3 regions of the Oceanobacillus sp. FSL W7-1293 genome follow, and region 1 is predicted to be linked to each of the others. Evidence: riboswitches for the same ligand, from Rfam matches in the RefSeq annotation. Region 1 holds a riboswitch; each other region holds the start of a gene.

Evidence for each region. Region 1 has a riboswitch for thiamine pyrophosphate ahead of MKY65_RS02120 (thiamine phosphate synthase). Riboswitches for the same ligand answer to the same signal wherever they lie in the genome.
Region 2: it holds a riboswitch for thiamine pyrophosphate, as region 1 does, so the genes downstream of both, tenA (thiaminase II) here and MKY65_RS02120 (thiamine phosphate synthase) in region 1, are expected to answer to the same signal.
Region 3: it holds a riboswitch for thiamine pyrophosphate, as region 1 does, so the genes downstream of both, MKY65_RS11990 (long-chain fatty acid--CoA ligase) here and MKY65_RS02120 (thiamine phosphate synthase) in region 1, are expected to answer to the same signal.

Annotation. Positions count from the first base shown of each region.
Region 1 covers NZ_CP150212.1:395,074-403,424, forward strand. Annotated here, with positions in the region: gene MKY65_RS02080 (EcsC family protein) at 1-112, shown strand, start outside; gene MKY65_RS02085 (TetR/AcrR family transcriptional regulator) at 502-1,020, shown strand; gene MKY65_RS02090 (SDR family oxidoreductase) at 1,430-2,383, shown strand; gene MKY65_RS02095 (small acid-soluble spore protein P) at 2,566-2,718, opposite strand; gene MKY65_RS02100 (hypothetical protein) at 2,743-2,982, opposite strand; gene wrbA (NAD(P)H:quinone oxidoreductase type IV) at 3,464-4,075, shown strand; gene MKY65_RS02110 (class I SAM-dependent methyltransferase) at 4,268-5,029, shown strand; gene MKY65_RS02115 (suppressor of fused domain protein) at 5,084-6,145, shown strand; TPP riboswitch at 6,265-6,360, shown strand; gene MKY65_RS02120 (thiamine phosphate synthase) at 6,507-7,103, shown strand; gene thiO (glycine oxidase ThiO) at 7,100-8,236, shown strand; gene thiS (sulfur carrier protein ThiS) at 8,233-8,351, shown strand, end outside.
Region 2 covers NZ_CP150212.1:2,424,966-2,433,316, reverse strand. Annotated here, with positions in the region: gene MKY65_RS11925 (hypothetical protein) at 626-1,078, opposite strand; gene tenA (thiaminase II) at 1,377-2,063, opposite strand; TPP riboswitch at 2,155-2,257, opposite strand; gene MKY65_RS11915 (NAD(P)-dependent alcohol dehydrogenase) at 2,404-3,447, opposite strand; gene MKY65_RS11910 (NAD(P)/FAD-dependent oxidoreductase) at 3,768-4,814, opposite strand; gene MKY65_RS11905 (twin-arginine translocase TatA/TatE family subunit) at 5,318-5,521, opposite strand; gene MKY65_RS11900 (GMC family oxidoreductase) at 5,549-7,288, opposite strand; gene MKY65_RS11895 (gluconate 2-dehydrogenase subunit 3 family protein) at 7,310-8,059, opposite strand.
Region 3 covers NZ_CP150212.1:2,446,947-2,455,297, reverse strand. Annotated here, with positions in the region: gene MKY65_RS12025 (DUF402 domain-containing protein) at 99-611, opposite strand; gene MKY65_RS12020 (bifunctional hydroxymethylpyrimidine kinase/phosphomethylpyrimidine kinase) at 931-1,284, opposite strand; gene MKY65_RS12015 (SDR family oxidoreductase) at 1,426-2,190, opposite strand; gene MKY65_RS12010 (ABC transporter substrate-binding protein) at 2,197-3,177, opposite strand; gene MKY65_RS12005 (ABC transporter permease) at 3,174-3,932, opposite strand; gene MKY65_RS12000 (ATP-binding cassette domain-containing protein) at 3,925-4,674, opposite strand; gene MKY65_RS11995 (acyl-CoA reductase) at 4,689-6,125, opposite strand; gene MKY65_RS11990 (long-chain fatty acid--CoA ligase) at 6,112-7,170, opposite strand; TPP riboswitch at 7,264-7,373, opposite strand; TPP riboswitch at 7,461-7,561, opposite strand; gene MKY65_RS11985 (hypothetical protein) at 8,102-8,351, shown strand, end outside.

The DNA.
Region 1 (8,351 bases):
GTTTGGTGCAATTGTAGGTGCATATGCCAATCATAATCTGATGGATACGCTTGGAGAAACAGCTATGAATGCATACAGGATGCGCCATTTTGAGCTGCAAGCGGAGAAGTGAAAAGGTTCCTATGAGTTCTCCGAGGATGATGCTGCAGTATTTTTAGGTGAATGAGGCTTCAATCGAGAAGCTCAAAAGGAAGTAAATAATATTGCTGTCTGTTTCCAAATTAGCAGAGAACACATTTTCTTGAAAATGTGTTCTTGGAACTGATAGTAGGTGATGATGATGGCTATCGAGCTCAGTTTACCAATGAACTTCATTATAAAATATAAATGAGCTATCTGATATAAAAACGTCTGCTGGAATAGAAGACGAGTAATGGGAGAGGGGATGTTTTTAACATTTTTCATTAAAAATTATTACAAAGTGCTTGCATGAATCTGAAAATAACGTTAATATTTATTTGTGATTGATTAATCACTAAATTTTTGAGTAGGTGTACTATCATGGTGAAATCAAAGAAGGAAAATCGTAAAGAAGAAATTCTGGAGGCAGGATTAGAAGTATTTGCAAAAAAAGGCTATTATAACGCAACTACCGCTCATGTTGCGGAAAAAGCAGCTATCTCTCAGCCGTATGTTTTTCGATTCTTTAAAACAAAGGAAGAGTTATTCGTTGCTGCCTTAGATCGGGCATTTGAAAGGATTCTGCAAACGTTTAAAAATGTGGAAGCAAGCCCGGAACAGCTCGTTGAAAAAATGATTGAAGCCTATGAAGAACTGTCCGAATTATATCCTAATGAAATTGCTTTGCAGGTAATAGGAATTTCCGTAACAGAAAAGCCGATACAGGACACTGCAAAAAAAGGACTATCTGACATTAGAAGCTATACGTTAGAAAGATTCAAGTCTGCCGGAATAAAGGATGCAGAAAGGGAAGCCAGTACGTTTTTGGCAAGAGGAATGCTATGTAATATTTCTTATTTCTTAGACCTTCCCGAGCTTATTGATGAGAAAGCAAAATAAATAATCAATCTAAGTTGATTATTTATTTTTGTAAGGTAGTAATTGATTAATCAATAAATAATTTAGGGGGTGAGAATGTGAAATTACGTAAGGTAGATTATGTTTTTATTGGAATTATTGCTGTTTGTATCATCAGCTGGTTGGATTAATTAGTTGCTAATCAATAATCAAAAGGAGGTTGAAAAAATGGTGGTGAAAAATAAAAAGGAACATGCTGTTTCCACTTTATCTGTCGGATTAGGCATTGCTGTCGCTGTGATTGTATTGTTCACATATTGGGATTAATTCTTTTATTTATCAAGCTTATATTGAAGGTAATACCTTAATAGGCGTAAAAGATGTAACATGGAAATTATTTTTGCTTTTTAGTTATTGATTGATCAATAACTAAAAGAAGGGAGTATTGAAAATGAAAAAAGCAATTGTATTAGGCGCAACCGGGGGTACTGGTCAAGTTATGGTTTCAGAACTATTAGACAGAGGAAGAGAGGTCATTGCCTTCGGACGCTCTCAAAATAAATTGGAAGCATTAATGGCAGAACACAATCATCATTTGAATCTTACCTATCAGCTGGGAGACATATTTGATTGTCAAACGATTGTGGAAGCTGCTAAAGATGCAGATGTTATCTTTCAGTGTGCTAATATTCCATATCAGGAAATGGCGAAAAAATTGATGCCGCTGGGAGAAAGTGTGATGAAAGCCGCTGATACTTTGGGGAAAAGAATCGTGATTGTTGATGGCATTTATGTATATGGACACCAAGTTGCGAAAGGAGATGAAAACCATCCTCAACATCCACATACAAAAAAAGGTAAACTTAGAGTAGCTTTCGAACAATTGATATTCAGCGGAAAATGGAAAAGAGCAAAAGCTTTAATTGTCAGGTTGCCAGATTATTATGGCCCAACTTCACAAAATTCTTACTTGCAGCCTACACTTGATGGAATGGCTGCAGGTAAAATGTCCATTTTTATTGGTAATTTACAAACGCCCCGTGAATATGTTTATTTGCCAGATGCTGCTAAGATGATTGTGAATATAGCAGATAAAGACGATTCCTATGGTGAGAATTGGAACATACCAGGTGCTGGATTGATTTCAGGTAAAGAGATTATTCGAATTGCTCGGAAAGTAACAGGAAATCAGAAGGTGGTTATTCCTCTGACTAAAAATGTTATCCGATGGATGGGTTTGTTTGATGCATTTATGAGAGAAATTGTTGAAATCATGTACCTTACTAAAGAGGGATTTATTTTGAGTGGAGATAAATATGAAAAGCGGATTGGCACGATTCCAGCAACTCCTTTTCAAAATGGGCTGGAAGAAACATTACAATCTTTAATAGACAATAAAAATTAATGTTATAAAGTTAACAGGGGTAACAAAAGCTAAAGGTGATAAAGTAAGATAATGAAGTAAATAATGGGGTCAATGTAAAGTTAAAGAGGCAAAGATATGAAAGTTCTCTACCATATACAAAGCAATTGACCCTTACAGGCTTTACAACGTTTGTTTTGTATATGGTATAAACCATTCATGCGTCACATATCATGCGATGCATTATTTTTTTGTCTGGAATGATTTTTATTCTTCACTTTATGAGAACCTGCCAATGGTTCGCCATAAGGCTGCTTTGGACTTTGCGGCAAATTAGGTTGTTCCTGCTGTTTTGGTCCTTTTCGGTTTTTCGTCATTTATATTCAACCTCCGTCGTGTAGTTATTGTGCTTTTGTATTTACAAACGTATTTTCATCCTCGATCAAGCCGCATGCTCCGCACTGTATTCTTCTCTCAGGCCCATTATAGGCGATGTGAAATACTTCCAGCGGCTCCTGCGTGTAATCATTTAATACTTCTCCTGTGCTGGCATCTAATTTGACCGGATTCGCTACTTGTTCAATGACATTGAAACGCGACCGGTTTGTTTTACATCTGGGACATTGATATGGCTGGCTCATCTAGAGCACCCCCGATTACTTTATTGTTATTTAAGGTATCTTATTGTTATTTTCTCTGATTTCTATGAAATTATACGGGTATTTTCATCTGTTGCTTCATTTCCTATTTTTCAATCGTTTATCTAATGATTTAAATAATGTGTTGACAAAATAAAAAGTACGTCATATAATTTATATTGAATTAAAAATAAATGAATTAATTATAGTTTGATTAAATATAATTTTAGAAAGAAGCGTGATGATAGGTAACTAAATGAAACACAGTTGGAAGCAGAATTGTCTCAAAAAGCGGTTATTTTTTCACTAAGTATAAAAAAGCTGAAATGAGGCATAAAAAGAACAGTTAGATATTGGGATGCAGCGCTCCAATAAAGGAGATGGTTCTGGCGAAGAAAAAGGGAAATATTTTAAAGAGGTGTTAGAAATGGGATTTTTAAATAAATTATTTGGAAAATCAAATGAATCAAAGGAGATAGAAACGATGACAAACACAAAAGTAGCAGTTATTTTTTATAGTATGGGCGGTACGAACTACCAAATGGCAAAATGGGCAGCAGAAGCGGCGGAAGCGAATGGCGCGGAAGTAAGAGTATTGAAAGTGCAGGAATTAGCTCCAGAATCTGCTATTGAAGGAAATCCGGCATGGAAAGCAACTGTGGAAGCAACCAAGGATGTTCCTGTTGCATCTTCAGAAGATATTGAATGGGCAGATGCACTTATCTTCAGCACGCCAACGCGTTTTGGTAATGTGCCTTCTCAAATGAAGCAATTCTTGGATATCCAAGGCGGACTTTGGGCTAGCGGAAAAACAGTGAACAAAGTAGTCAGTGCGATGTCTTCTGCACAGAATCCGCATGGCGGCCAGGAAGCGACGATCCTGTCGTTGTACACGAGCATGATGCACTGGGGAGCTATCATTGTACCTCCAGGCTACTCGGACGAATCTGTATTTGCAGCTGGCGGAAATCCTTATGGTACAAGTGTCACTGTTGATCAAGACGGAAAAATGGTGGAAGATGTGGAAGCGACAGTTAAGCATCAGGCACAACGTACAGTGACAGCGGCTGAATGGGTTAAAAAAGGAAATCAATAATTTATGCTATTAGAAAAGATGGCACCTTTCATTTGGAATGGTGCTGTCTTTTTTGCATTTCCGGAAAGCAGTAAGACGTTGCTTCATGAATTAGGGGAATAGTAAGTTTTTAAAAACATAGAGAAAACAAGTATAATGGCTTTATACTGCATTTAAATTCTTCCTAATAATCAAAAGGCAGGGATAAACAATATGAAAATAACTGATTACTCGCAAATTGCTGATAAATATGAGGACAATACATATCGATTAGATGAAATGCAATTTGATAAGAATTTAAAGGAGTATCAAGATAAATACCCTAAATCAATGTATCACGTGTTAGATTTAGCGTGCGGGACAGGGATTTATCTTGATGCTCAAACAAACGGTTTTGATAGCCGAAACATGAACTGGTATGGTCTTGATGCTTCAGAGGATATGTTGAAAAAGGCGAAGAACAAATTAAAAAATGTCTCTCTCGTGCATGGTTTAGCTGAAGATATGCCCTACGAGAATGAAAAGTTTGATTATATCTCCAATAACTATGCTTTTCATCATTTTTTAAAGAAGGAAGCAGCGCTTGATGAAATATATCGTGTCTTGAAGAAAAACGGTGTATACAAGCTGCATAATATTGCTGTCCATGATATGAGAAAATGGTGGGTATATCATTATTTTCCAACAGCATATGATGAGGATGTAAAAAGGTTTTGGGAAAAGGAAGTTATTTTTGATGAGCTTTCCGCAAGGGGGGTTAACACAGAGCTGCAGATGGCATATCGTTTAGAAAAAATCAGGGTGTCGGATTATCTGGGTTATGCAGAGAATAGAGACATATCCATATTAACGTTGATTGATGATCAGGATTATCAAGAAGGGTTAGAGAAAATGAGATATGATGTGAAGCGTAATCCTGAAAAAACCATCGTCACTGATTTTGCAGAGATGTTTTGTATTTCGACAAAGGGGTAGTGTTTTAGAAAGAAAAAATCGTCTTTTTGGAAAGGGAAGCAGAGGAGGAATTTAATGAATGAAGAAGTAAAAGCAGCCGGCTGGGATGCAATTGATAATGCAATGGAAGCAATTTATGGGAAGCAGGAACCGAAGCATTATGGAACAGTGATCTCTTATTCGCTGGGCGGGCCGGATCCATTAGATGGAATCAGCGCTTATCAATCAGAAACGCCAGGCTTAAACTGGCATATAGTTACATATGGATTTTCAGAGATTTACGAAAAAGAAACCGATAATCCAGAGATCAGCGGTTTTGGATTTGAATTAACGTTCAGATTGAAAAGAGAAGAAGGGGAAGAAGAACCGCCAGCGTGGGCGCTTAATCTGCTTCAGAATTTGGGGAGATATGTTTTTAATAGCGGGAATGTTTTCAAAAATGGAGACTATATGGATGCAAACGGTCCTATCTGTTTGGAATCAGATACGGCATTAACCGCATTGGCATTTATTACGGATTCTGAGCTAGGTACAATAGAAACAAAAAATGGCCAAGTGCAATTTCTGCAGATGGTCGGTATCACAAATGATGAGCTTGAAGCAATGCAGACGTGGAATACATTAGGTGTTCTCTCTGCCAGCTCTCCGTATATGCCTGCGTTTATCACTGATTTAAAAAGAGATTCTTTACTAAATCATGCTGATGTCTCGCAAAAAGTTGACGAAGGAAGAGAACGGGAAGGATCCAATACAGGGTTTTTATTTAACGATAATTTAGCATGGACACCAGAAAAAAAGGGTTTGTTCAGAAAAAAACCAGCAATGCTGACTCTGGGGGCAAAGCAAACGGAAACCATTAGTAAAGTGCTGCGAGGACGTCTCTTGAAGGGAAAGGCTCTGACATTGGCAGGTCCTGATATTGTCGTTGCCATAGAGCCCGGGGAAAAGTCAAAATATGCAATGGAGAAGGATAAGGTGCGCCTGATTTTAGATGAGCAGAGTACAATCGAGTTGAGTGAGAAGCTGATTCCTAAAGAAGGTGTGGCAGAACTATTCTCGTTTGAACAGCTGACTGTAAAAATTGTTAAAACATACATGAAAGATAATGAAGGGAATGTTGTTCAGGTGATTGGGTAAGAGACCTCATTTGAAAATGAATTAACATTTCCTTGATAAAACACTAAACACTTTTGAAAGAATATCTTTGAAAATAAAAAATTATATGTTATTCTTTAGTTGTAATCTGAAAATTAAATAAGCAACACTAGGGGAGCCTTTGGCTGAGACGAATACTCGGACCCTTTGAACCTGATCTGGTTAACACTAGCGTAGGGAAGTGGCAGGAACATGACGATATATCATTCGAACAATGAATTTGTATATAATCAGGACCACTTATCCCGAGCTGGATAAGTGGTCTTTTTCGTTCTTTGGCCGACCCTGAAGCAAGAAAAATGGAAGAAAGGGGGCGATAAAGATAGACAAGCAGCTGCATCTGATCAGTGATGGCAATTTTTCCGAGCAGCATTTGCAATTAGTGAAACGGATTCAGGCTGAGATGGATTATTTGCATATCAGAGAGAAGAACAAGACAGCGAAGGACATTCTGGAAATCATCGGTGCATTAGAAAATATCGGATTGCCATTAGAGAAAATAATAGTGAATGATAGAGTCGATATTGCCGTGATAAAGCAGTGTGCAGGTGTTCAGCTGGCGTATCATAGCCCTTCCATTCCCCTTGTAAAAGAAAGCTTCCCTAAATTGAAAGCAGGAAAGTCTGTTCATTCTTTAGCAGAGGCAGAGCAGGCGCAGCAGGAGGGAGCTGATTATGTGCTGTATGGCCATATTTATTCCAGCAAGTCCAAAGCCAATCAGCAGCCCAGAGGATTAACGGAACTACAGAAAATGACTAACGCGCTCTCTGTGCCGGTATATGCTATTGGCGGGATTACTCCTGGGCGAGCGAAAGAAGTAACTGCAGCAGGAGCCGCCGGCATCGCGGTCATGTCTGGTATTTGGCAGGCAGAGGATCCGGTCCGAACTGTCAGTGCTTACCGGCAAGCGTTGAATTCGTGGAAAGGAGGGAGAAGATGAATAAACAGTTTGATCAAATCATTGTCGGCGGCGGAGTTATTGGCTGCTCTATTGCTTATCAGCTGGCCAAAAGAGGCAATCGGGTGCTGGTTATTGAAAGGAATCAAATCGGCTGCGAGGCTTCCAGTGCCGCGGCAGGTATGTTAGGGGCTCAAGGAGAGTTTACAGAAGACAGTCCGCTTTTTCGGTTTGCACAGGAGAGCAGAGCGCTATTCAAAAATTTATCCGAGGAGCTGAAGGAAGCGACAGGAGTAGATATTCAATATATTCATAAAGGAATCATGAAGCTTGCTTTTCATCAGCAGCAATACAGCAAGCTGCAAACCATCGCGTCCTTCCAGCGGGAAGCGGATAACCCTGCGTATTTACTATCAGTAGAAGAAGCGAAAAAGATGGAGCCAAGTCTGACGGAGAATCTTCGTGCTGTCCTGTATTTGCCGGAAGATGGCCAGGTTTCCGCCCCTCATCTCACCAAAGCCTTTTCTCTGGCTGCATCTCATCATGGTGCGGTGTTGCATGAGCAGGAAAGCGTTAATGAGCTGTTGATGGAAAATGAGACGGTTTATGGTGTCCGGACAACAGAGGCAATCTATGAAGCGGACCAGGTTATTGTTGCAACAGGAGCTTTCGGAGATGAGCTGCTGCCTGCAGATTATGCTGCGATTCCGGTGAAGGGCGAATGTCTGCTGTTAGAACTGGCTCAGAAGCTGTTTCAATCAACACTTTGGATGGATGGCTGTTACCTTGTTCCGAAGCAGGGAAAAAAGGTAATTGTTGGAGCCTCCTCCATACCAGGGAAAATGGATAAGCATGTCCATGCTGCAAGTGTCCAGAGACTGCTGTCACGAGCGCAAAAAATGGTTCCGGAGCTGGCAGAGGCGAGGATAAGAAAAATGTGGGCAGGCATCAGACCGTCTACAGCTGATGAACTGCCATACTTGGGCGAGATTCCGGGAATCCCAGGCTTATATGCGGCAAAGGGACATTATCGAAACGGCATCTTACTATCGCCTATCACGGGAATTTATATGGCAGATTTAATAGAAAATAAGCCGGTTTCCCCGCTTTATTATGATTGCTTTTATGCGGGCCGTCAAAATAATAAGTTGGAAAAGGCAGGTGAATCAACATGAAAATTACAGTGAATGGCAATGGATTAGAAGTACAGGAAGAGGTAAAGCATGTCAAAGGCTTAATCGACTTTCTGGGATTGGAAGATAAACCTTTAATTATCGAGCATAATCAGCA
Region 2 (8,351 bases), 2.0 Mb from region 1:
TAAAAATGAAAAAATTGAAATATATTTTATTCCATTGATTATTTTCCCAGGGATGAGAATGCAGCTAAATCATTTGCGTAAACGTTTAATCAGTTAATTACTTTTTCATACCACAATAGTACCTTTTCTGTTTGTAATGCAAAGGTAAATAGTTCAATAAAGTAAACGGAGTTAAAAAGAAAGCGATAAATAATTCACAAATACTCGAATTATTTATCGCAGGAAATTATCATTATCAAATGCTTTTAAGCGTGATTCATGATCGTATTGTAATCAGTTTGATAAGTCTGACCCTCAGTTTTAACTTCTTGTTTTAATTTCAAGATAAGGAAATGATATGGCATCCAATAATTTTGTACCGTTTTTTCTTATCAATCAGTTATATTCTATGTATGAGTGTAGTAATTAACCTTTCATTTACAAAAGAGAAGGAATCTCTATCAAGTCTCTATATGTTGGTTTGAGGGGGTAACACAATGAGTCATCTGATACATTCACAGAACAATTTTGATAGAGAAACCTTATTCCTTATCGATAATGATAATCATTATCACTTGAATTGTCAATACATAATTGCAATATTATTTATTTGAAGAAACAGATTCATTCATTATAAAACAATATCCTACTGGTTAATTACGATTAAATCAAATGATGATGGCGGACATAGAACGGAGAAATAATAATCCTCTGCAGAGTCCCACTGCTTATGCCAGGCCTCATCCGCATACCCCTCTCTTACATTACTCCTATAACGGCAAACCGCTGGTAACACATCCACTAGAACCTTAAAATCAACAACATCAGAGAGTTCTGACAGCGAGCTATAAATTTCATCAAGAATAATGACCTTTGAAGGCGCGTCCGTTACGGAAGATGGTGTCAGACCGGTTCCCGTAGAAAAAGAGAAAAGATGATATTGAACGCTCTCCCCTGCTATAAGCGGTAACGTAGATTTTCCTGCGCCACTCCCTCCGTCCAGCGACACCACTAAAGGATTGGTTCGTCCTTTCAGGCGTATATTTATAGCAGATACTATTTGGAGGGTAGCTTCCTTTGTTAATTGATTATTTTTCACGATTATCCCTCCTCTGGATTAGACGCAAGTTTAAATTCACTATCTACAAGTATTCATTTCTTTGGAATAAATGCTTTTTAAACTAAATTTTCTACTTCGACATGTTTGCAGCTTGCCATTACGCACATTGTAACATAAGAAATTTTGATTACATTGTGTTTTCAACAAAATTGCGCAGTTGGTATAATAAATAACCTTTCCCTTCCAGCAAAAAAAGAACCCTCAATAAATGAGAGCTCTTTAACCTTGAACGAATAAACTGGACTCATTAAAAAATTTGAAGCCGTTCTGTTCCTTCTTATCGGCTGCTCACTTTTTTACTTTCCGAAAGCCAGCCTTCAAAAGTGTAGGACATTTCCCAAAAATGAAGTTCATATTCTTTTGCAATAATAAATTGTTCTTTTACCTTTTCTTTTTCCTGGTCATTCATATCTTCAACTAAAGTGTTTAGTAAATTAATCATTTCGCTTGTTGAATCTTGAAACCAGTCACTTGCATACATTTTAATCCAGTTACGATAAATTTCCGGCTCCGGTGCTGCATGTTCATTTACTTTTCCGATATCCGCATATAACCAGTAGCATGGCAGTATGGCAGCGACAGTATGTGCTAGATTTCCAGACATGGTTGCTCGATATAAATGCGAAGTATAGGCATAGGCAGTTGGCGCTGGTTTGAAATTATCTATATCTGCTTGAGTAATATTTAAAATCTCAGCGTGTTCCTTATGCACGGTCAGTTCGGCTTCTGCTGTAAAGCGTGCTTTATCAGCTAAAAGAGCAGTCAGTTTAAAATCCTCAGCCTGGGATGCTGCAATCGCGTGGATCTTTCCGTAATGTTTTAAATAGTAAATATCTTGTAATATATAATACTTAAATGTTTCCAGCGGTAAATCTCCCTTCACAATTCCTTGCACAAATGGGTGATTTAAACTCTGCTCCCAGCTTTCTTTTGTTGCAGCACGTAATTCATCCGTAAATTTCATAAAAAAAACCTCCTCTAATCTTTTTTCTAAAGACTCGTAGAAGGAAGTATCTGCATACAAAAACATACACACGTAAAAACAACGCATGGTTTGTCTGCTTATTCTACTTCCCTCCGCTGGCCTTAACCAGATCAGGTTCTAAGGGTGCTAAATATACATTTATCTCAGCCGTCACGGCGCCCCTAGCAGAAAATTTAAATGTATTCGATTGTCTATTATGGTAGCAGAACAAATTTTTAAGTCAAGTCTTTTTAGTTTATAAAAAAATCAGCAAAGAAATAATCAAATCTATTAAAAAATAGGTTTCCAAAAAGCTAAAAAAACTAGTGTGTTTCACTCGTTAACATGGATAAATCATTATCTTAATGCTAGTATCCTTCTGATTTACAGCGGTTTCTACAGCTTCTTTGATATCATCCAAACGATATTTATGGGTAATTACATCTTCGAGACCAAGGTCCTGACTGCCAATTGCCTGAATTGCTGTCGGATAACTGTTTGCATAGCGAAAAACACCGTGAATGTCGTATTCTGAATCGACGATATGGGTAATATCTACAGGTATTTCTGAGGACGCAGGTAATCCGACTAATACAACCCTTCCTCCCCGTTTCGTAATTGTCAGTGCATCCTGTACTGCCCGGTTATTACCAGAAGTTTCAACAGCGATATCCAAACCGCTGCCAGCTGTTGCCTTTTCTATCTCCTCATGAATATTATCTTGTGTTGGATCAAATACCTTTGTCGCGCCAAATTTCTTCGCTAATTCTCTGCGATATGGTACCACGTCAGAGCAATAGATTTCGTTCACTCCGAATATTTTCGCAGCCTTGATCGCTAACAGTCCAATAGGTCCTAAACCGGTAATCAACATTTTATCATTGGGATGAACTTTTCCGCGCTGCATCGCATGAATGCCTACAGAAAGCGGTTCAATTAAAGCCCCTTCTTCATAGCTCATTTGATCCGGTATCTTAAAGGCAAAATCACTGCGAATCGTGATATATTCAGACCATGCTCCGTCAACTGGCGGGGTTGCCATAAATTGTACCTCAGGGCAGAGATTATATCGGCCTGATTTACAATATTCACAAGTTCCGCATACAACACCCGGTTCGACAGCTACACGATCGCCTGCTGCCAGATTCTCGACCTGACTGCCAGCTTTAACAATATCACCTGCTAATTCATGCCCTAAAATGAGTGGTTCTTCTACGACATAACGTCCGATTTTGCCATGTTCGTAGTAGTGTACATCAGAGCCGCATATGCCAATACACTGAACTTTGATTAATACTTCATTTTCCTTTGGTTCTGGTATATTAATTTCCTTAACCTCAATATCCAATGGCTTATTCAGAACTGCTGCCTTCATCTTTTTCATTCCACTACACCTCTTTGATATGTATTGTTTTGCCAAGCGTATAAATACGTCATCCTATACTATTTTGGAAAAATAGAGAGCTATAATTTTTTAAGAATATATTCTTCATTGTAACATGCGTGTTGATATACGATAAATAAACGTGCGGTCTTTCTCTTTTTATGGAATACAATGTGCTAATAAGCTCTTACCCTATTCTCTTAGAACAGCTTCTCAATGTAAGGCATTCCATTTCCTCCAAAATTAAAACACTATCTTTGTTCGAGATAGTGTTAATAAGAAGATAGCAGGTATCATTTAAATTCAATTTTTCTTGCTTATTATTTAGTATACAAGTGAGAAAGCAGCTTTCTGTTTTTCTCATCAAATTTTGAGTTGTGAGAAGAGACATAAATCTCATTATAGGCATCCGGCTTCATATACAGCTTTGCTTGATTCACTGTATTCGCTGCATCATTGTACGCGCCGGCAATTAAGTGCACCTTTCCATCGAATGAAAGAATATCACCGGCAGCATATAAACCAGCTATGTTCGTTTCAGCTTTTCCGGATCCTTTTACGAAAAAGTCCTGTTCAAGTTCTACTTTCAACGGACTTTCTTTAATAAATTTCAGCTCTCTGTCAAATCCATGATTAATGATTAAATCGTCCACTTCAAAACGAACTTTTTCCCCGGTTTTTTGGTTTTTCGTCAAGATTTCTTTGACATGATGACCTTCTTCGTCTGCAAGCAATTTTTCTATTTTTGTATTTTTATAGATATGGACAGAGGAGGCTTCCAGATGAGCGATATGCGCTTCCATCGCTTTGAATTCCTCCCCTCGATAAACCAATGATACCTGTTCCGCAATGGGCTCTAATTCGGTAGCCCAGTCAATGGCCGTATCTCCTCCGCCGGAAACAATCACTTTCTTATCTTTAAACCTGTCAAGGCTCTGTACTGTGTAATGAAGATTGCTTACCTCGAAACGGTCCGCTCCCTCTATATCCAATTTAATTGGTTCCAGAATACCTCCGCCAGTTGCCAAAATAACCGTTCGGCTAACGTATTTATGTCCTGTATGGGTTGTCACCACAAAACAATCTTCCATATTCTTTTCAAGTTTTTCCACTTTTTCATTTAAAATAACTTCCGGGTTAAATGTACGTGCCTGCGCTTCCATTTGCTCTATCAATTGAGCGCCGGTAATCGGTGTTAGTCCTCCTATATCCCAAATCATTTTTTCAGGATAGATATGAACCTTCCCTCCGAGGTTTGGTTTAAATTCGATAATGCGGGCAGATAGATCGCGCATCCCGCAATAAAAGGCCGCATACAATCCAGCCGGGCCACCGCCTATAATGGTTACATCTTTGCATTCTGTCATCGTCTAACAACCTTCCATAAGTTAAATTTTCTGTATTCTTTTTTTAATATTCGTGAGGATTCACACCAGATCGATAAAAAACACACGCTAAAATATTGGATAATATCTAGAATGATGCGCAAATTGGGAGATGAAAAATGTCTTCAATTACTTCAATTCGCGAACGCCTTAGTTGGACCTGGGACTGCGTTTACTCGTCCCATCAAAACCGCTAGATAAAGAAATCCTACTATTTAATGATAATGATAATCATTATCATTATAAATGTCAATGTGTCTTTTTTTATTTCTATCTTTTCGTTCCTGATTAAGCTACTTAAAAAACCGGTAAAAGTCATCTCATACACAGCAAAAAAGTCTTGTACCTAAAGGATTCTGCCGGTGCAGCTCTCTTTTTTAGTACAAGACTTCAAATTTCTTTCTATGAAAACAGCTATACTAATAAACCTCAAACTCATATTCATCGGATACGCTTATTGCATTGCAGAATATTAACATAAGATTTCAACCTTCTCTGTTGACTTTCGGTATTTCCTTTGTTTCACTCGCTTCTTCATCACTTATGATGCCTTCTGCTGATTTTTTAAATGAAGTCAGTGTTTTCCCTAAGGCAGAACCAATTTCAGGCAGTTTTTGGGGACCAAAAATGATCAAAGCCAGAATAATAATCAGAATCAAGCCTGGGATACCGATATTGGAAAGCCCCATCCTGTTCCCTCCTCTTTTATTCTATCATTAAACATGCTGGCTGTTTTTACTCACTTGGACCAATTGGCCTCCCTCATCGAGAAATTTAATAATCCCTTCCGCAGCCCGATATGCCAGTGCCCCTACCGTGCCAGTCGGGTTGTAGCCGCCATTATGGGCGAAAGCAGAAGCACCGACAACAAATAGATTATCGACCTCCCACATTTGTGAATAGTTATTTACTGCAGAGGTTTCTGGGTCAGCACCCATAATGACACCGCCCGTATTATGGGTTGTCTGGTATGGGACGATATCATAATGTTCGCTGATTTCTCTGACGTCCACGTGATCGGCACCCATTTCTTTTAGAATCTCTCCGGCTTTTTCCGAAAGATAGCGATGTAAGTTCCGGTCCTGCTCTGTAAAATCGTACGTTAACTTCAATAAAGGATTACCATATGCATCTTTATAGTTTTCATCCAAGCTTAAATAATTGTTGCGATGCGGCATGGAAGCTCCTTGTGCACCAACAGAAAGAGATCGATTAAAATAATGCAGTGACTGCTCTTTAAAATCCTTACCCCATGATGGCGTGCCCTTAGGAACTGGATTGCTTTCAATTGGCCGGCGTCCTGTTTGTGTAATTGATAAGGAACCGCCATGAATGAAATCTAAAGCTTTATGATCGAAATTATCTCCATTGTAATCATCTACGGTAGCCCCAAGCGAGCCTGCTCCCATAAAAGTGTTAAACTTCTCGTTTTCAAAGAAGCCCGTTGCGCCACCCCCGATTTGATAGCAATAATTCTTCCCGATGACGCCTTTTCCAGTTTCCGGATTATAAGGCTTGCCAATTTCTGATTGAAGCAGTAAACGCGTATTGTTTAATACATAGCTTGTCAAAATGACCACATCTGCAGGTTGTTCAAACTCCTCTCCCGTTTGCACATCGACATAACGGACACCGGTTGCCTTCCCATCATTATGAAGTACCTCGACCACGTTGGAGTCAGGCCGCAATTCAAAGTTTCCTGTTTTTTTTGCAGTAGGGAGAACGGTGATATTCGGGCTTGACTTTGCTCCGTACTCACAACCAAATCTCTCACAGAAACCGCAATACTGACAAGCATTGATTGTTTCCCCATCCGGATTTTCATATGCCTCCGATAAATTTGCGGACGCCATCTGGATAGGATGAAGATTTAAATTCTTAGCAGCTTTTTTAAAGCGATCCAAGATGGGAGTGCTTTTCATTGGGCCTGTCGGATAATCGTTCTTCCGAGGAGCTCCCATTGGATTCTCTTCTCCGCTGATGCCAGTAGTTTGTTCAAATTTATAAAAATAAGGCTCTAGCTCATCATAAGTGATGCCCCAGTCCTGTAATGTATAATCGTCGCTCAGCTTGTCCTTTCCATATTTTTTATCTGTTTCCGATTTGATTTCCAAGTCATATGGCAAAAAACGCCACGTATGTCCATTCCAATGATCACCAGCACCGCCGACACCTTCTCCTAGAAGAAATGAACCTAATTGTCTCATGGGCAGTGCATGTTCATCCCGTTTATTCCGAAATGTGATGGTTTCTTTCGAGGTATCCTGCATCAGCCCATAACGGACAGCGTAACGGTATTCATCATGAACCATATGAAAATCTTCTGTTCCTCTGTCACCGCCTCGTTCCAGACCAACGACTTTATATCCTTCCTTTGTCAACTCTGCGGCAATAATACCGCCTGTCCAGCCAACCCCAACAGTGACAACATCTACCTTGTCCAATTTCTTTGCCATATCAACAGCCTCCTCATCGTATTACAAATGATCGTTTAATGCTTTTGGTTCCATCTCTATAAAGCTTTCATCCTCAATTTTATCGGTATAACTCATTTGACTGCCTGGATATTCCTTCATTTTCCAACCGCGCATTTTATCATTCCCGCCATATAAAGGATCAGCATAAGCACCTGCGAGTGTTGATGCACGCAGCATTTTGAAAAACTCAGAGGACGCAACCCCTTTTAATTTTACTTCGTCATTTTCAAATTTTTGCAATATTTTATCCTGCTGTTCTCCTTCCAAATCTATAAAAGACTCCTTATAATCATTTTGGCTTTCCTGCTCTAATGCACGAATTCCCTGCATAAAGATTTCATGACGTTTTAATGCAGACTGATAGCCTTGAAAAGGGGTTCCCTTACGAAAGGGACCTTGCATATATTCTTTATCATTATTTCCATATGCTCCTGCTAACTGATGATCAATAAAATAGGGAACTCCAAGAGCTAACGCGCCAGGTCCATTATCATCTTCTGGAAATATACGCTCCGTCGCTGCACCAAGCGTATTAAAATCAGCATGTCTTGTGAAATACATTAATGCCTGGTTGAAATTCTCCTCTTCTTTTACAGTAGGTGCAGCTGGCTGTTTCGTTCCACTCCCACCAAAGCTTGCTCCAAACACAGATCCTATCAAACCGCCGCCGATAAGACCTCCTGCTACATACCCGGAATTCTTTACAAATTTTCTGCGTGACATCTTAGAACCTTTTGACTCTTCAGCCATTTTACTCCCGCCTTTCTAAAACAATTAAAATGTTACAACTAGAATGTAAAAAAACTCATTTTGAGTGAGTTATCAAGATGGGAAAGGAATGATTCTGCTTTGGATACGTTCTAAAACTTCCTGCTTTGCGTACCCTTTCTTTATTTCAAGTTTATTTTTCTATGTTCTCTCTATACGTTTTGATACTTTCACTAGTTTTTAGTTCGTTATTACATCTATATGTTTTCTCTGATGGTCATATACCTTGTAAGTCAAAAAATACGAAGATTGGTTTGTTGTTATTTCTAATATT
Region 3 (8,351 bases), 2.1 Mb from region 1:
TTCAGCTTTTGAAAAAATTATTTTGAAAGAAAATAAAAAACAACTTGTCGATAATAAAACATATAACTGCAATAAAAATACAAGTTCTTTTTGATTTATTAGCACCTTTTATTCCATTTTTTAAGGATTTCTTCAGATTCAGTGATAATATAATTTGTTATGGGTGTTAAAGAATACAATAATTTTTTTAATACTACATTTACATTGCCGCCCTCAAATATATCTAAGGCTTCTGGCAGTTCATCTTCATCTAGAACAGAATATTTGCCGCTTGGCGTTATAACAATATCTATAATTAAATCATTAAATGTTACAGCCTTTTGATTAATTTCGGTGTGCTTGACTATATTAATATATAAGCCAATTATTTGGTTATTCCCATCCCTGAATACATAAACATTATAGGGTTTATCACACCAATAAAAAGCCAAGGTATAACTACCTTTTGGCACTTTAAGTATAGAGTTGTCTACTGGCATTTCAAAAGAACGCTTAACTTTGTGATATAAGACTGCTTCTTTATTGTTTAGAACCTTCACTGGAAGGCATTGATATTCCACAATAGAAGAATCATATCTAATTTTCTTTTCTATTATTAATTTATTTTTCATATTGTAAAGCACACCTCTTAACCTAAAAGGTAATCATTTTTTACTTGTATAAATCCGTTGTGAGTTTAAAAAGGAGTATTATTCCAAATAATCAATGTAAAAGTTACCCATTTGTTTATTTTTCCTATAGTCCATATTTGTATAAATTATAAAAATAATTCGTTGGACCATGCCCATTTCCTAATGGTAAGGCATGTCTGATTGCAGCTGTTACATATTCTTTTGCACCTTAACAGATTCTTCGAGAGATTCACCTAGTGCTAAATGAGAAGCAACAGCAGAAGAATAGGTGCGCCTGTACTATGTGTATTTTTAGTATCTATTCTTTCCTTGAAAATTCATGATATAAGTTTCCGTCATAGAGAATACCAGTCGCATTATCCATTCTGTGTCCTCCTTTAATAAGAGTTAAAACGCCTGTTAATTGGTAAATTTGCTTTGCAGTATTTTTCAGATTGTTAAGCGATTTGATTTCCAATTTAGCGATTTTCTCAGCTTCAGGAATATTTGGAGTGATTACTTGATACGAAATGACTCTTGCTTTATTTTCAGCAATTACAGAAGTAATCACGGACATCCCAAATACACCGTGTGCGGAAAAAGTTTTCATACCCGCCTGAATACCTGCACTACCAGTACAAACTGATCCTGCAATGGTTAATGCTTTTTTCAAAAATCATCTCTCCTAAAAAAATAAAATGACATACTTCGATTAGAAGCGTGCCATTTTTAGCAACTGCAAATGACTTGCTCCCTATGCTGGTCTTACTAAATACCATATACAGCCACCAGTACGATTTTTCCAACCTTTCTCTTATTTCATCACCAGCCCACCATCTACATAAATTGTTTGCCCTGTTACAAACCTGCTCCAATCAGAAGCAAGAAATAAAACCGGCCCCACAATATCATCTGGCTCTGCAATCCTCCCAAGTGGGGTTGCATCTGACAGTTTATCTTTTAATACTTCTTTAGAATGCTTTGTTGCTTCTGTCGGGTACACCAATCCTGGAGCAACCGCATTCATGCGTATTCCCACTGTACCGAGATCCTTTGCCATGCTTCTTGTATAGCCGATAATTGCTGCTTTTGCAGTCGTATAATCCTGATAAGGAACAATTGGATGAGCAACGAGATTAGATGTAATATTGATAATACTTCCCGTTCCAAACTGCCGCATTGATGGTAAAACCCCCTGTACAAGTAAATGCGCTGCTTTCAAACTGCCATCAAGCTGTGATTTATAATCCTGCCATTCCATTTCCCATGCTTTTTTTCGATTTTCTGGATCAAAAATATACGGAGCAAAAACATTATTTACGAGAATATCAATTCGTCCAAAAGAGAGCATGGTTTCCTCCACAATCATATGAGCACCTTCTTCTGTCGCAGCATCTGCACCGACAGCAATAGCTTGTCCCCCAACTTTTTCACATGCCTTTACTACTTCTTTGGCAGCTTCTTCACTATGACGATAATTCACAATCACGGAAGCTCCTGAAGCCGCAAATCCTTTCGCAATTGCTGCGCCGATTCCTCTGCTTGACCCGCTCACAATTACTACCTTTTGGTTTAACATAGGACATCACTGCTCCTTTATATTTTCAATATAGTCTTCCATCTCCAGTTGTTCAGAAATCAAACCAAGTTCATAATAGGCATCTGCTCCCTTTTGGATGATATCCATATTCATCTCACCAAGCTCGCCATTCTCATCAAGACTGGCAGCATTCCGCAGTTCAATAATTCCTTTGTTTAAATCTTGTTCTCTTCCATCAATTGCATAATCACTTGCTAATTGTGCAGCTTCATCCGCCTCCTCTATCATCCATGCAGCACTTTCCTCGTATGCTTCCACAAAAGCCTGTAGGGTTTCTTTATTTTCCTCAAAGGTCGAACGTGTAACAACAAAAAAATCACTTGGAATGTTTAAATAATCGCGAACTTCGAAAATATCTGCATTCGTCAGACCTTCTCTTTCAGCTGGAACCAGTGCGGTGTCTGTAGCAGCAGTTGCATCCACTTCTTTCTGCAATAATGGAGCAAAATTCGCAATTCCCGTTTCAATCAGATCAACATCTTCTTCTGATAAACCTGCTTCATGCAGCAGAACAAGCAGGTTGTGATATGTACCACTTGCGCGACTGTAAATACCAATGCGCTTTCCTTTCAAATCGTCTATCGAAGAAATAGACGAGGCATCATTTGTCACCACATTAAAGACATTTTGGGGATATACCGTGTAAATAATAACAAGATCTTCTCCCTGCGCTAATGCACTATAAACAGCCCCAGGATCTGTAAATGCAATATCCGCATGACCAGAGAGCATGGTTTTTAATGCATCCTGTCCACCGTTCCCAGGAATAAGGGTCAGGTCTATCCCTTCCTTTTCAAAAAATCCCTTTTCTTCCTCGACAAGTAAATTGGTCTGTTCCACAATGGGCTGACTCCAGTTAGCAAGCGTAATAGATGTCCGTTCTTCCGCCGAGCCTTGATTGGAATCGTTACAGGCTGTCAGGAAGCCTGCTAAAATAATTAAGATACCTAGTTTGATAATTTTCAATGCTTTTCTTCTCCTTTTTTTAAATGTAGCAGCTTCCACTCTAATAAATTGACCAAGCCGTATAACAGGAAGCCAATCAAAGCCAAAATAATGAGTACAGCAAACATTAACGTCGTATCCATCATGCTTTGCGATGCAGTAATCAGCGCTCCCAAGCCTTGATTCGCACCAATAAATTCCCCTACAATAGCTCCTACAAGTGCTAAAATCACAGCCACGCGTAACCCTTGAAGGATAGATGGAAGGCCTCCAGGAATCTTCAAATGCCATAATATTTGTAAACGACTGGCATGCATCAGTTTAAATAGAGCGAGCTGCTCGTTATTCACTTGTCGCATTGCACTCGCTGTCGCCTCTAATAATGGAAAGAAGCAAACTAATGCTGTAATAACTACTTTAGAAGTTATACCATAGCCAAACCACAGCATAAATAAAGGCGCAAGTGCAATTTTAGGTATTGCCTGAGAAATGACAATATACGGAGAAAATACATTTCGTAAAAAGGCATTCTCACCGATAATAATGCCAGCCCCAATACCAAGCGCTGTACCAATCAGTAAGCCGATGAAAATTTCAGTTAATGTTGTCATTATATGTGGATAAAAATAACCGTTTGTGAATCCTCTCATCAGCACTGTAAAAACATCTGCCGGCTGAGGTAAAATCAAATCTGATACCCTGCGAGCACTATATTCCCATACAACAAACAATAACAATCCAACCATAATAGATGTTATTGCAGCTTTTTTACGCATGAGCTGTCTCCTCTAAAGATTGCCGGATCTCCAGACAATAATCACGAAATAATGGCGTATCCCGGCGATGAGAATTCACCTTACTCCAGTCCGGTGCCTGTTGACGATAAATAAATGCTCCTTTTTCCATCACACCGATTTGATCAGCTAAAAACGCAGCTTCCGATACATCATGTGTTACAAAGAGCATGGCAATATTTTTACTTTGATTTAAATAAAGCAACTCGTTTTGCAGCTCTTCTTTCGTCATCAGATCCAACGCAGCAAAAGGCTCGTCACAAAAAAGAAGTGTCGGCTTTGTAATCAATGCCCGGGCAATCGCAACCCGGCTTTTCTGGCCGCCAGAAAGCGTAGAAGGATACCGGTCAAAAAGGTGCTGAATTTGAAGCATTTTTAGAAGGGCTTTGGCATAAGCAATATCTTCTTCTGTTATTTTTCGTTTCAACTGGATTGGTAATAATATATTATCGATGACTTTTTTCCATTGCAGTAGTGTGGCATCCTGGAAAACAAAACCAATATCCGAAAGAGGTTCTTCCACTGGAACATCCTGATGCAGGACTTTTCCACTCGTCGGCCGCTTCAACCCTGCTGCCAATTGCAGTAATGTTGTTTTTCCACTGCCGCTTCTGCCAAGCCAGCAGTGAATCTCGCCACTACGCAGCTTCCAATTCACTTTTTGCACAGAGAATGTGTCCTTTTCGTACTGGTAAGAAACATTTCTTAATTCTAATTCCATCATATTACTGCTCCTCTCTAATCTGTATAGCTATTAAATGCATCAGCCCCCGACACGGCAGAAGGATCTATATCAACCAACTGAACAAGCTCTCTCATTAATGATCTGCCATCCTGATGCCACCCTGCATGCAGTTTTGTCATCTTGCCAATGCTGGTAATTCTAGTTATTCCCAATGCACCCATCCTTGTTGAAATTTTAAATAATTCTTCCACAGGCGCGGCAATCCCCATTGTCTGTACAACGGTCCTTTTATCTTGAACAAACCTTTCCATATCCTTCCAACTGTCAATAGCAATTACATGAACTACGCGTGATAACGGAGAAGGCTCTAAGAATGCTTCTTTTCCATAAGCTACAATCCATGAACCTTTGGAAGAAGAAAACAATTGCCATGATTCTTGCCACTCTTTCTTATTCCTCCATTCTGCTCTTTCCCCGGCCTCTTCTATGGACAATTTTCTAAGAGGATGTCGTTCTTCATATACTTGTAATTTCCTTGCAAGCAACGCTGCCCACTGTTTTGGTGACGTTTTTCCACCCTTCTCCACAAAAAAAGTATGCGGGGAAAAACACCCCTGCTGATCATAACGAATAACATCTAAAGCCGCTTGCTTGGCAAGTGCTTCATCCTTTTGGCGATCCAGCACTTGATGATGCAATAAACCAAAGCTTAATTTATTCCCAAACGAAATAAAACGGGAAGGTGGAGTGACTTGCTGCTGCAGCATAGTTATGGTTTTATTTGTTCCATAACCTACAACAACATCCGCTTTTGTAAATAATACAGGTTCACGCTCACGATCCCCTCCTTGCCACGATACAATTGCCATCGCATTGGCCAATCTCGGCTCCACTTCTGCTAAAATTTCACAAAATAAACCAATGAAAAAAGGTTCCGTGCTGGAAACTTTTCCAATAACATTCCCTTTCACCAATAAGCTTGCAATCAGGCTCCAAAGCGGCAACCCCGGTACATTCCCCGCCCATACATGCGCGGTTAATTGCGGGCCAATTGCTTTTGTATACCCGCCATGCTGAAAAGGCTCAAACCTGTCCAATATAGATAGCGAGTGAAAATTAACAGCCAGCCAACGATGCAGCTCATGCTCACGAAAGGTTTGTAATGATTGAGTCAGACTCAAACGGATAATTTCTGCATCATATCCTGTAATAATAGGCAACAGCTTTTCTGCCTTTATACGAGCCGGGTGATTCCGATCTAACAACAAGTGGATTGCCTTTGAGACAGCCTGTATGATTTCGGTCGTATCCATGGTTTGAACAGCAGATGTTTTCATAATGCTTCCAAGCTGTTGTATCTGTTCTGGAGCAGGATAAGGCATATGTATATGCACTTTCTCTTCTCCCTTTTTAAAGGAAAGCACACGCTCCTCTATCTTCATCTTCTTTGCTTCAGGCGGCAGATAGCCGCCATACTCAACCGTTGACATGGTTATGTTCCTCCAGCCATTGCTTCGCAGATAATGAACATCCTTTAGGCTCCGCGCTTGCCTGCCGTCCCAGTAATTCAAACCCTGTTTCATGCTCCACCGCCAGGTCACTAGTCTGCACTGCCGGCACTGAATTGATATTCGCCAGATCAACATGAATAAGCAAACCCGCTTCGCCTTTTGGCATTTCTTCCCCGCTTACAGGGTCAACTACTTTAAAACGAATCCAGTGCGGATTTTTCTTTATATGCTTTTGTCCTTTACCAATCGCTGTATAATACTGTGTAGATAATTCTGTCATGCCATACATGTTCACCATATTCTCACGCTTCACATGAAAAATTTGTTCTAACTTTTCATAAAACTCCTCTTCTTCTAAGGATCTGGAAATATTCTTAAATCCACCCGTGTCAAATATAAGACTATCCTTATGTAAAGGCAGCGTTTGATCTATCTCCTCCAACGCATCAAATAAATGAACAAAGCTGTAGCTTGCACCGAGGACAATCACTGACGTATCCTTATATTCTTTCGTCCATTGAATGAATGACTGTACCTCCAATCCGCTACGTGTTACAAAATGCCTTGAATCCTTCGTCCCCTGATACTCCCGCAACATGGTCAAGTAATGGGCAAGCGATGAATTTGGCATCTCCTCTTCATCCGGGAATAGAATAGCTATTGGACGCTGCTCCTCACTAACAAACTGTTGAAAGCTGTTTCGTGCAGAAAAATCGTAAATATCTAAATTCTCATGATAATGCTTTCCTTGTTTCCTGCTAGTTGTCCCGCTGGTCATAAAAATACGCTCACAATCCTCCTCCGGAACCGTGCTTAAGAAAGTATTTTTAAAAGCTTCCGTAGATACAGCAGGAATATCCTTCCACGTACGGACTTGTCTGCTACCTATTCCATTTCGTCTACAAAATTGCTGATATGCTTCATTCTCTCTATACAAATATCCAAATAGTTGCACAGCAAGCTCATTAAACGTATATTTACTTTCTTCTGGTCTTTCGATAAACATCTGGATATCTTGTTTCAACACATTCTCCTCCATTAAACTAATTTTGATAACAAAAACAAAAACACCCTAGGCATTACGAGCCCAGGGTGCATACAATACTTCTTAAATAGAATGTAAATCTCGTATGTTCCCTACGCTGGCATCAACCAGATCAGGTTCAAAGGGTCTATATCTTACGGATCCTATCTCAACCAGCAACACTGGTCCCCCTACACTTTTATTAAATTTTTATAGCTATTATAATTAAAGCATTTCATAATTCACTCAACGAATTCAGAAGAATGGAAAGTGTATACAGCTTATTATTACTAAGCAAGCCATCACTTCCCTAGGCTAGAATTAACTAGATCAGATTCCAAGGGTAGAGTTCCCTCTCTTAGCAATAAAAATTGCTCCCCAAGTGAAAATTAAGATATTATATTTTCAATTAAAACATACCTGGTTTTGTCATTCAAGTTGTTTTTCCTTTCGAACTCATCATATGCCCTAATCTTCACTCCCACGCTGAGCATTGCTACCTATTTATTTTAACTTTTTCTTCGTTAATTATTTTTTTATTACGAAGCTGTATTACCTTACTCATAGTTAACACTCTGATTACAGCACTGTCATTGCTACTTTTGAAAAAAGCAAACTATCATTTAAGCAAATGAGTGATAGAAAATGAATCGGCTCAAAAACAGATTGGATTCCTATAAAAATAAATAACTAGCTAAGAAATCCAGCAATTTTATTATGTGATTTGTGAAAAAAACCTTTATACAAGTTCACCTATTTTATTGATGAAGCATGTTTTATCACCGGAGATGAGGGATACAAATGAAAATTATTTTTATAAAGGTAGTGACAAATTCAAAAAAATCAGTACATATGCGAAAATAAAATACCAGCTTCTTATCATGATGATGTTATTACAGCTGGCTTAGAAAGGAAACGAGATGCTCTTTTAATGACAAATAATAAATGGGATGAACTATATAATGATCAGGAATATAGATATGGAAAGGAGCCGAATGTCTTTGTTCAATCTATGCTGCCTGATCATCCTCCATCAGATGTACTGAGCCTGTCGGAAGGAGAAGGACGTAATGCAGTCTACGCAGCTGAATTGGGACATCGTGTTACTGCCTGGGATTATTCATCCGTAGCTTTAGATAAATTACGGCAGCTTGCTGATGAAAGAAACGTGAACCAACTTT